DNA from 3 places in the Streptomyces sp. NPDC005811 genome. Region 1 is predicted to be linked to each of the others. Evidence: riboswitches for the same ligand, from Rfam matches in the RefSeq annotation. Region 1 holds a riboswitch; each other region holds the start of a gene.

Region 1 (3,266 bases):
GTCGGCGGCGGCTGGTCATCTCACGGAGAGCGTCCCCACCCCGTGCCGCCATTCTCACCCGAATCGGTGAGGAGTGGTGTTCTCCGTGGTTCCCATCTGACCAAATCCCACGTGAGGAGGCGTCACCCCACGGACTCAACTCCGCGTACACCTGGGGTATGACACGAGGGACGCCGGGGTCCTTCGCCCCCTAGGGGTAGGGGACGACGAACGCACCGGGCTCCGGAAGGTGTCGGGAGGCGTCAGCCGGCGCGGTGGACCACCGCGTCGCAGAGCCCCATGAGGGCCGCCTTCGCGTCGCACTCCGTGAGGGGGGCCAGCGCGGCGCGGGCCTCCTCCGCGTAGCGCACGGTGTCGCGGCGGGCCTGCTCCAGCGCCGGGTGGGCGCGCAGCGCCGCGACCGCCTCGGCGAGCCTCGCGTCGTCGCTCAGGTCGGAGTCGAGGAGCTCGCACAGCGCGATGTCCTCGGGCAGGGCCTGCTGGGCCGCCCGCTCGCGCAGCCTCAGCACCGGCAGGGTGGGGACGCCCTCGCGCAGGTCGGTGCCGGGCGTCTTGCCCGACTCGTGGGAGTCGGAGGCGATGTCCAGGACGTCGTCGGCGAGCTGGAAGGCGACCCCGAGCCGCTCGCCGTACTGGGTGAGCACGTCCACGACCGTCTCGTCGGCGCCCGACATCATCGCGCCGAAGCGGCAGGACACCGCCACCAGGGAGCCGGTCTTGCCGCCGAGGACGTCGAGGTAGTGGTCGACCGGGTCGCGGCCGTCGACCGGGCCCGCGGTCTCCAGGATCTGGCCGGTGACCAGCCGCTCGAACGCCTCCGCCTGCACCCGCACCGCCTCCGGGCCGAGGTCGGCCAGGATGTGCGAGGCGCGCGCGAAGAGGAAGTCACCGGTGAGGACGGCGAGCGAGTTGCCCCAGCGGGCGTTCGCGCTGGGCACCCCGCGCCGCACCGCGGCCTCGTCCATCACGTCGTCGTGGTACAGGGTCGCCAGATGGGTGAGCTCGACGACGACCGCGGAGGGGACGACCCCCGGCGCGTACGGGTCGCCGAAGCGCGCCGCGAGCATCACGAGCAGCGGCCGGAACCGCTTCCCGCCGGCCCGCAGCAGATGCTGGGCCGCCTCCGTGATGAACGGGACCTCGCTCTTGGTGGCCTCGAGCAAGCCTTCCTCGACAGCCGTCAATCCGGCCTGGACATCGGCTTCCAGAGCCTGGTCCCGCACGCTCAGCCCAAACGGCTCGACGACGGTCACGAGGAGTCTCCTGTCTGCTGGTGTCTATCGGCGGCTACGCGGTTTGTCGATAGGTCTCTGCGCTCACTCAAGTCAGCGTATCCGGTCAGGTTTCGATCACCGCGAGCCCCCACGGTTACAGCCCGGACAGGCCCTATGAGAAGGGGCACCCCTTAAGCCGCCATCTGGGTTTATTGCCCGATTCACCCCTCTTGTGGACTCCGGTGAGTTGCCTCACTCGCCCAGCCGAACCGCCCCCCTTCCGGTTCCCCTCCACCACACCCCGACACCTCGCTCCACACAGGCGAGTTGAGGCTTTGCAACCACAAAGGATCAAGTACCCCATAGACCGCGGATCAAGGTCAATAGGGGTTAACCATGAATTCGCTACTTGTTCCGGACATGTGCTCTCGCATACGTTCCCGGCCTGTCGGGCGGACGCCTAATCCTGCCGCCGCCCCGACACCCACCGAGAACACCACGGCAGGAGCGGGGGAACCAGGTAAGTCGCCGCACCGGTCGACCGGGCCGTGCCTTTGGGCATGCTCCGGACAGACCGGTACGGCTTGGGGTGTAGCCGTGTCCGTGAGGGCACGGCCGGGCAGCTCCCGCCCGAACCCGACAGCTCACCTCGCAGGCGACGGAGAGGAACTTCGCCATGCCTGCTCAGCCCCGCCGCGCCCGCCGCCTCGCCCGCACGCTCGCCGTCGCCGCCACCGGCGTCACCGTGCTCGCCCTGCCGATCCTCGGCGCGACCACCGCCTCCGCGGCCACGCCGACCGTGGCCACCGCCACCAGCCTCGGCTACGCCAACAACCTCGACGGCTGGATCCGCGCCTCGCTCCAGGTCATGGCGCAGCACGGGATCCCCGGCACCTACAACGGCATCTACCGCAACGTGATCCGGGAGTCCTCGGGCAACCCGTCCGCCGTGAACCTCTGGGACTCCAACGCGGCCGCCGGCACCCCCTCCAAGGGGCTGCTGCAGATCATCGACCCGACCTTCAACGCGTACCACGTCTCCGGCACCTCCTGGGACCCGTACGACCCGGTCGCGAACATCACCGCGTCCTGCAACTACGCGGCCGCGCGGTACGGCTCGATCGACAACGTGTTCGGCGCGTACTGAGCCGGACCACGGCCAGCCGGTCAGCCGACTGTCGGCTAACCGGCTGTCGGCTAACCGGCTACCGGTAGAGACGTTCGAGGACGACGGCCACGCCGTCGTCCTCGTTCGACGTCGTCACCTCGTCGGCCACCGCCTTCAGCTCCGGATGGGCGTTGGCCATCGCGACCCCCCGGGCGGCCCAGTCGAACATCGGGATGTCGTTGGGCATGTCCCCGAAGGCGATGGTGTCCTCGGGCCTGAGCCCCAGATGCTCGGCGGCCAGGGCCAGCCCCGTCGCCTTGGTGATCCCGCACGGCTGGAGCTCCACCGTGCCCGGCCCGGACATGGTGACGGTGGCGAGCGAGCCGACCACCGCGCGGGCCGTGGAGGCCAGTTCGTCGTCGGAGAGCGTCGGATGGCGCAGCAGCACCTTGCTGATCGGCTCGCACCACAGGTCGTCGCGGCGCTCCACGCGCAGCGCGGGCAGGGTCGGGTGCGGCATCAGATAGCCGGGCTCGATCAGCGTGAGCCCGTCGACGCCGTCCTGGTCGACGGCCGCGTACACCTGCCCGACCTCGGCCTCGATCTTGCCGAGCGCGGTCTCCGCCAGTTCCCGGTCCAGGGTGACCGACCACAGCAGACGGTCCCCGCCGGCGTCGTACAGCTGCGCGCCCTGTCCGCACACCGCGAGTCCTCTGCTGTGCAGGAGGTCCAGGAGCGGTCGTACGCGGGGCGCGGGACGGCCGGTCACCACCAGATGGCGAGCACCGGCCGCCGCCACCCGCGCGAGCGCGTCCAGCGACCGGTCGGAGAACGTGTCGTCGCCGCGCAGCAGCGTTCCGTCCAGGTCGGTGGCGACGAGGGAGTACGTGGTGCGCTCGGCATATGCGGTGGGTGCGGCCATGATCAGAGAATACGGATCCCGC
Region 2 (3,266 bases), on a different contig from region 1:
CTGCTGTCCAGCCCCGCCGACTTCGACCGCGTCGACGAGGTACGGGCCTCGGTCGACGCGATCCTGATCGGCGCCGGCACCATCCGCGCCGACAACCCCCGGCTGCTGGTGAACTCCGCCGACCGCAGGCACGCGCGCGTGGCGGCCGGAAAGCCGGAGTACCCCCTCAAGGTCACTGTCAGCGGCTCCGGCGACCTCGACCCCGCCGCGCACTTCTGGCACACCGGCGGCGACAAGGTCGTCTACACGACGGACCGGGGCGCCCGGCGCGCCGAGGCGCTCGGCATCGCCGCGGATGTCGTCCCGCTCGGCCCCGACCTGGACTGGCGCCGCCTCCTCGAGCACCTCCACGACGAGCGCGGCGTACGGCGGCTCATGGTCGAGGGCGGCGGCACGATCCACACCCAGCTCCTCCAGCAGGGCCTCGCCGACGAGGTCCAGCTCGTCCTCGCCCCCCTCTTCGTCGGCGACCCGGACGCGCCCCGCCTCTTCGGCCCCGGCGCCTACCAGGGCGGACGGCTCCGGCTCACCGAGACCCGGCGGATCGAGGACGTCGTCCTCATGCGGTACGAGCCCACCGCCCCCGGCACCGGCCCGCTCCCCTCCGCCGCCGACCGCCACTGGCTGGCCCTCGCCTGTGAGCTCGCCGCCCAGTGCCCGCCCTCCGACACCGCCTTCAGCGTCGGCGCGGTCATCGTCGCCGCCGACGGCACGGAACTGGCGCGCGGCCACTCCCGCGAGGCCGGCGACCCCGTCGTCCACGCCGAGGAGGCCGCCCTCGCGAAACTCGACCCGGCCGACCCCCGGCTGGCCACGGCCACCGTCTACAGCAGCCTCGAACCCTGCGCCCGCCGCGCCTCCCGCCCCAAGCCCTGCGCCCGCCTCATCCTCGACGCGGGCGTGCGCCGGGTGGTCACCGCCTGGCGGGAGCCGGACACCTTCGTGACCGCCGCCGACGGAAACGGGCTGCTGACGGCCGAGGGCGTGGACGTCGTCGTCCTCCCGGAGTACGCCGAGCGGGCGAGGGTGGCGAACCTGCACCTGAGCGGGTGATACAGTTGTTTCAACGACGCGGGGTGGAGCAGCTCGGTAGCTCGCTGGGCTCATAACCCAGAGGTCGCAGGTTCAAATCCTGTCCCCGCTACTGAAGGCCGAGGGCCGGAATCCGAAAGGGTTCCGGCCCTCGGTGTATGCGTCGCGCGTTCTCCGTCCGGCCCTGCAAGCGGGCTGTGTGTGTACTGTGAATTCCGGCAACTCGCCCGTTTTTCACCGGTCATGGCCCGAAAGTCCAGGCCAAAAAAGGTTGTTGATCAAGGGGAAGAGCTTGGAAAGCTACGCCCGGGTCTATTAACGTTCGATAACGCAGCGCGGTCGTCCCAGCCGTCACAAGAGTCGGCTCCGTGCGCACGCGTCGAATCCCGCAAGGGAACCGGGGAACCACCATCTTGGGGTGAATCGCACGGAAGCGTCGTGAACTCGTAGAGTCACGAACGGTTTACGCGCGTAGGAGACCTTCCCGCTCCGAACCCGTCAGCTAACCCGGTAGGCGTCGGAAGGAAAGGAGTGCGCCCGCGTGGCGTCCAACCGGCCTGCTCCCGAAGCCCCCTTCGTGCCGAGCCAGCGTTCCTCTTCCGACACCTTCGGCTACGGCAGCTACCGCAGCGAAGAGGGCCCCTGGGAGGAGTGGAATCCCACCGAGGAGTCCCTCGCCCCGGCACGGGGCAAGCACCGGGTCGCCAAGCAGCGCGGCGGCGGCGGATTCGCCCGCAGCTCCACCGTCCTCGGCGTCGGCGTCATAGCCGCCTTCAGCGCCGGCGGCATGGCCAGCGCCAACACCGGCAAGCCCCCGGTCTCCATCTCCATGCCGGACCTGCCCTCCGTGGGCTCCCTCATCTCCGACGACGACTCAGGCCAGGACGCCGCACCCGCGCTCTCCGGCTTCGGCGCCGAGGCCTCCACCGCCACCGACCGGAGCGGCGCCGCGGCCGACGCCGGTGAGGCGCTGCGCGAGCGGATCATGGCTCAGGCCGAGTCGCAGCAGACCCAGGTCGCCGACCGTGCCCAGGCCGCCGCCGAGGCCGCCGCGGCCAAGGCGGAGGCGGCCGCGGTCGCCAAGGCCGAGAAGGACGCCAAGGCCGAGGCCGCCGCCGCGAAGGAGAAGGCCGAGCAGGCCGCCAAGGAGAAGGCCGAGGCCGCGCGCCTGGCCGAGCTGGCCAAGCAGTACACGCTGCCGACCTCCTCGTACACGCTCACCGCGACCTTCGGTCAGGCCGGTGCCTACTGGTCCTCCGGCTACCACACCGGCCTCGACTTCGCCGCCCCCACCGGCACCCTGATCAAGGCCGTCCACAGCGGCACCATCACCGAGGCGGGCTGGGCGGGCTCCTACGGCTACCGCACCATCCTCACCCTGGACGACGGCACCGAGCTGTGGTTCTGCCACCAGTCCTCGATCAACGTCAGCGCGGGCCAGAAGGTCGGCACCGGTGACGTGATCGGCCGCGTCGGCGCCACCGGCAACGTCACCGGCGCCCACCTCCACCTGGAGGTCCACCCGGACGGCGCCGCCAACGGCATCGACCCGATGGCCTGGCTGCACAGCAAGGGGCTCAACCCGTAAGGGTGCCGTCCTACGGGCGCGTCCAACTGATGCCGCCCTTGCCCTTCCCGGAGCGGTCCTGTTCACACGTTCTTCGTACGCTTCGGCGCGGCGGACGGAATGGGCCGCTCCGAAGCCGTTGTTGACGTAGGACATGACTTCTCTGCGCAAGCTCGGCTCCTCGGACCTCGAGGTCTTCCCGCTCGCCCTCGGCGGCAACGTCTTCGGCTGGACCGCCGACGAGGCGACCTCCTTCGCCGTCCTGGACGCCTACGCCGCCGCCGGCGGCAACTTCGTCGACACCGCCGACTCCTACTCCGCCTGGGTCGACGGCAACAGCGGCGGCGAGTCCGAGACCATCCTCGGCAGGTGGGTGCACAAGCGCGGCAACCGCGACGACGTCGTCATCGCCACCAAGGTCAGCCAGCACCCCGACTTCCCCGGCCTGACCGCCGCCAACATCAAGGCCGCCGCCGACGCGTCCCTCACCCGCCTCGGCACCGACCACATCGACCTCTACTACACCCACTTCGACAAGCCCGAGGTGCCGGTCGAGGAGATCATCGGCGCCCTGGACGAGCTGGTGAGGGCCGGCAAGGTGCGCCACATCGCCGCCTCCAACATCTCGCCCGAACGCCTCCGGGAGTCCCTGGAGTTCTCCGACCGC
Region 3 (3,266 bases), on a different contig from region 1:
TGACGGTCCTGCACTGCCACCGCCCCGGCCAGCAGGTCGTCGCCGTCGAGGTCCTCCTCGACGCGCCCCTGGACGCCGAGCCGTCCGGTCTGGACGGCGTCGCCACGATCATGGCGCGCGCGTTCACCGAGGGCACCGACAAGCACTCCGCCGAGGAGTTCGCCGCCGAGCTGGAGCGCTGCGGCGCCACCCTCGACGCGCACGCCGACCACCCCGGCGTCCGGATCAGCCTGGAGGTGCCCGCCTCCCGGCTGCCCAAGGCGCTCGGCCTGCTCGCCGACGCCCTGCGCGCGCCCGCCTTCGCCGACAGCGAGGTCGAGCGTCTCGTCCACAACCGGCTGGACGAGATCCCGCACGAGCTGGCCAACCCCTCCCGCCGTGCCGCCAAGGAGCTCTCCAAGGAGCTGTTCCCGGCGACCGCGCGCATGTCGCGGCCGCGCCAGGGCACCGCGGAGACCGTCGAGAAGATCGACTCCGCCGCCGTACGGGCGTTCTACGAGCGGCACGTCCGGCCGGCCACGTCCACCGCGGTCGTCGTCGGCGACCTCACGGACGTCGACCTGGCCGCGCTCCTGGGCGAGACCCTGGGCGCCTGGAAGGGCTCCCCGGCCCAGCAGCGGCCCGTTCCGCCGGTGACCGCCGACGACACCGGCCGCGTCGTCATCGTGGACCGCCCCGGCGCGGTCCAGACCCAGCTGCTCATCGGCCGGATCGGCGCCGACCGGCACGCGCGCGTGTGGGCCGCCCAGGTCCTCGGCACGTACTGCCTCGGCGGCACCCTCACCTCCCGGCTGGACCGTGTCCTGCGCGAGGAGAAGGGCTACACGTACGGCGTGCGCGCCTTCGGCCAGGTCCTGCGTTCCGCCCCGGACGGCTCGGGCGCCGCGATGCTCGCCATCAGCGGCTCCGTCGACACGCCGAACACCGGTCCGGCCCTGGACGACCTGTGGAAGGTGCTGCGCACCCTCGCGGCGGAGGGCCTGACGGACGCCGAGCGCGATGTCGCCGTGCAGAACCTGGTGGGCGTGGCGCCGCTGAAGTACGAGACCGCGGCGGCCGTCGCGGGCACGCTGGCCGACCAGGTCGAGCAGTTCCTGCCCGACGACTACCAGGCCACGCTCTACCGGCAGCTCGCCGCGACCGGCACGGTCGAGGCCACCGCGGCGGCCGTGAGCGCCTTCCCGGTGGACCGTCTGGTGACCGTCCTCGTCGGTGACGCCGCGCAGATCAAGGAGCCCGTCGAGGCGCTCGGGATCGGCGAAGTCACCGTCGTCCCCGCAGAGTAGACGCGGGAGAGACGGACGTGCTGCGGCCCCGGGGCGACGGAGGCGTCGTTTCGGGGCCGCAAGATGTCCGAATTGATGCGGAGGTTGTGTGTCTGCGCTGTGGCGTACGCTACAAAAACCGTGATCCGTTTGAGGATTGATAACGGTCCCGCATACGGTCGGCCCGGCTGTTCGTCAGGCATCGCGCCGCATCCGCGGCACCGGACAGTCATCGCCGAGTCCCCGTACGGCGCGAGCCAGGGGAGCCGGGGACCCATGAAGTCCCTGGGGTGAATCGGACGCCCGCGTGTGAACGAGGGGGTCCGTAGGAGACCTTCCTGCTCCGAACCCGTCAGCTAACCCGGTAGGCGAGAGGGAAGGAAAGGACCGCTCGCCCTTCATGGCGTACACCTGCACCACCGGGAAGCACCGCCGGCCCAGCCGGATGCAGCGCACCACCGTCCGCGCGGCGGGTTTCGCGGCGCTGACCACCACCGGTGTCATGGCCACCGTCGCCTCCACCCCGGCGTTCGCCGCGGAGCCGACCCCCGAGCAGACCGGCCTCATCCCGGTCGTCACCGCCGGCGAGGCCGTCGTCGAACAGGTCGACGACCAGGTCGCCGTGCAGAAGAAGGCCGCCTTCGAGGAGGCCGCGCGCAAGGCCGCCGCCAAGAAGGCCGTGGAGGAGCGCGAGGCACGCGTGCGTGCCGCCCGAGAGGCCGAGCGCAAGCGTCTGAACGCCTTCGTGCTGCCGATCACCGGCTCCTACGTCTCCACCGGCTACCACGCGAGCAGCTCGCTGTGGTCCTCCGGCAGCCACACCGGCATCGACTTCCACGCCGCCAGCGGCACTTCCGTGCACGCGGTCGGCCTGGGCACCGTCGTGGAGGCGGGCTGGGGCGGGTCCTACGGGAACAACGTCGTCATCAAGATGAACGACGGCACGTACACCCAGTACGCCCACCTGTCCTCCATCGGGGTCTCGGTGGGCCAGCAGGTCACCCCCGGGCAGCAGATCGGCCTGTCGGGCGCGACCGGCAACGTCACCGGTCCGCATCTGCACTTCGAGGCCCGTACGACGGCGGAGTACGGCTCCGACATCGACCCGGTCGCCTACCTCCGCCAGCACGGCGTCAACGTCTGACGCCACCCGGCGACACCGCGTTTCGAGCCCCGGCCCCAGCGGCCGGGGCTTTCGCCGTTTTCGGCACCGGGCTGTCCAAAAAATATCCCTGGATTCCGGTCCGCCGTCGGAAATTCCGGCTCATTGCAATAGAGTCACGGAACACACGTCAATCGGCGGAGCTCGGCGACGTTTCACGGGGATTAAGACGGAGGCGGTCATGCGTATTCCGGCGCACTCGGTGTGCACGGCCATCCGGGACGACATCGTCGCGGGTGTCTACGAGCGCGGCAGCCGCCTCACCGAGGAACTCCTGGCCCGCCGCTACGGCGTCTCCCGCGTCCCGGTCCGGGAGGCGCTGCGCACCCTGGAGGCCGAAGGTTTCGTCGTCACCCGGCGGCACGCGGGCGCGTGCGTCGCGGAGCCGACCGAGCAGGAGGCGGCCGACCTCCTGGAGATGCGCATGCTCCTGGAACCGCTGGGGGCCGCCCGGGCCGCCCAGCGGCGCACCGAGGCGCATCTGAAGGTGCTGCGCGGCCTCGTCCGGCTGGGCCAGGAGCGGGCCCGCAGGGGCAACAGTGAGGATCTGCGCTCGTTGGGCGGCTGGTTCCACGAGACGCTCGCCCAGGCCTCCGGGAGTCACGCCCTGACGTCGATGCTCACCCAGCTCCGCCACAAGATCGCCTGGATGTACGCCGTGGAGGCGCCCGCCGACCCCGTGGAGTCCTGGGCCGAGCACGGCGTGATCGTGGACGCGGTGGCGCGCGGCGACCAGGAGCGCGCCCGGACGGTCACGGCGCTGCACACCGAGCGCGCGACGACCGCCCACCGGCTGCGTTTCGGCGTCGGCGCGGACCGCGCCGACCGTGTGAGGACTT

What was found. Region 1 has a riboswitch for cyclic di-AMP ahead of ABZ490_RS21330 (transglycosylase SLT domain-containing protein). Riboswitches for the same ligand answer to the same signal wherever they lie in the genome.
Region 2: it holds a riboswitch for cyclic di-AMP, as region 1 does, so the genes downstream of both, ABZ490_RS45685 (M23 family metallopeptidase) here and ABZ490_RS21330 (transglycosylase SLT domain-containing protein) in region 1, are expected to answer to the same signal.
Region 3: it holds a riboswitch for cyclic di-AMP, as region 1 does, so the genes downstream of both, ABZ490_RS16105 (M23 family metallopeptidase) here and ABZ490_RS21330 (transglycosylase SLT domain-containing protein) in region 1, are expected to answer to the same signal.

Annotation. Positions count from the first base shown of each region.
Region 1 is NZ_JBEXXK010000019.1:19,893-23,158, forward strand. Features, by position in the region: gene ABZ490_RS21325 (polyprenyl synthetase family protein) at 243-1,253, opposite strand; cyclic di-AMP (ydaO/yuaA leader) riboswitch at 1,690-1,887, shown strand; gene ABZ490_RS21330 (transglycosylase SLT domain-containing protein) at 1,891-2,361, shown strand; gene ABZ490_RS21335 (HAD family hydrolase) at 2,420-3,244, opposite strand.
Region 2 is NZ_JBEXXK010000070.1:41,046-44,311, forward strand. Features, by position in the region: gene ABZ490_RS45675 (dihydrofolate reductase family protein) at 1-1,053, shown strand, start outside; tRNA gene ABZ490_RS45680 (tRNA-Met) at 1,071-1,144, shown strand; cyclic di-AMP (ydaO/yuaA leader) riboswitch at 1,400-1,566, shown strand; gene ABZ490_RS45685 (M23 family metallopeptidase) at 1,574-2,620, shown strand; gene ABZ490_RS45690 (aldo/keto reductase) at 2,754-3,266, shown strand, end outside.
Region 3 is NZ_JBEXXK010000013.1:86,717-89,982, reverse strand. Features, by position in the region: gene ABZ490_RS16110 (pitrilysin family protein) at 1-1,286, shown strand, start outside; cyclic di-AMP (ydaO/yuaA leader) riboswitch at 1,489-1,651, shown strand; gene ABZ490_RS16105 (M23 family metallopeptidase) at 1,666-2,409, shown strand; gene ABZ490_RS16100 (GntR family transcriptional regulator) at 2,609-3,266, shown strand, end outside.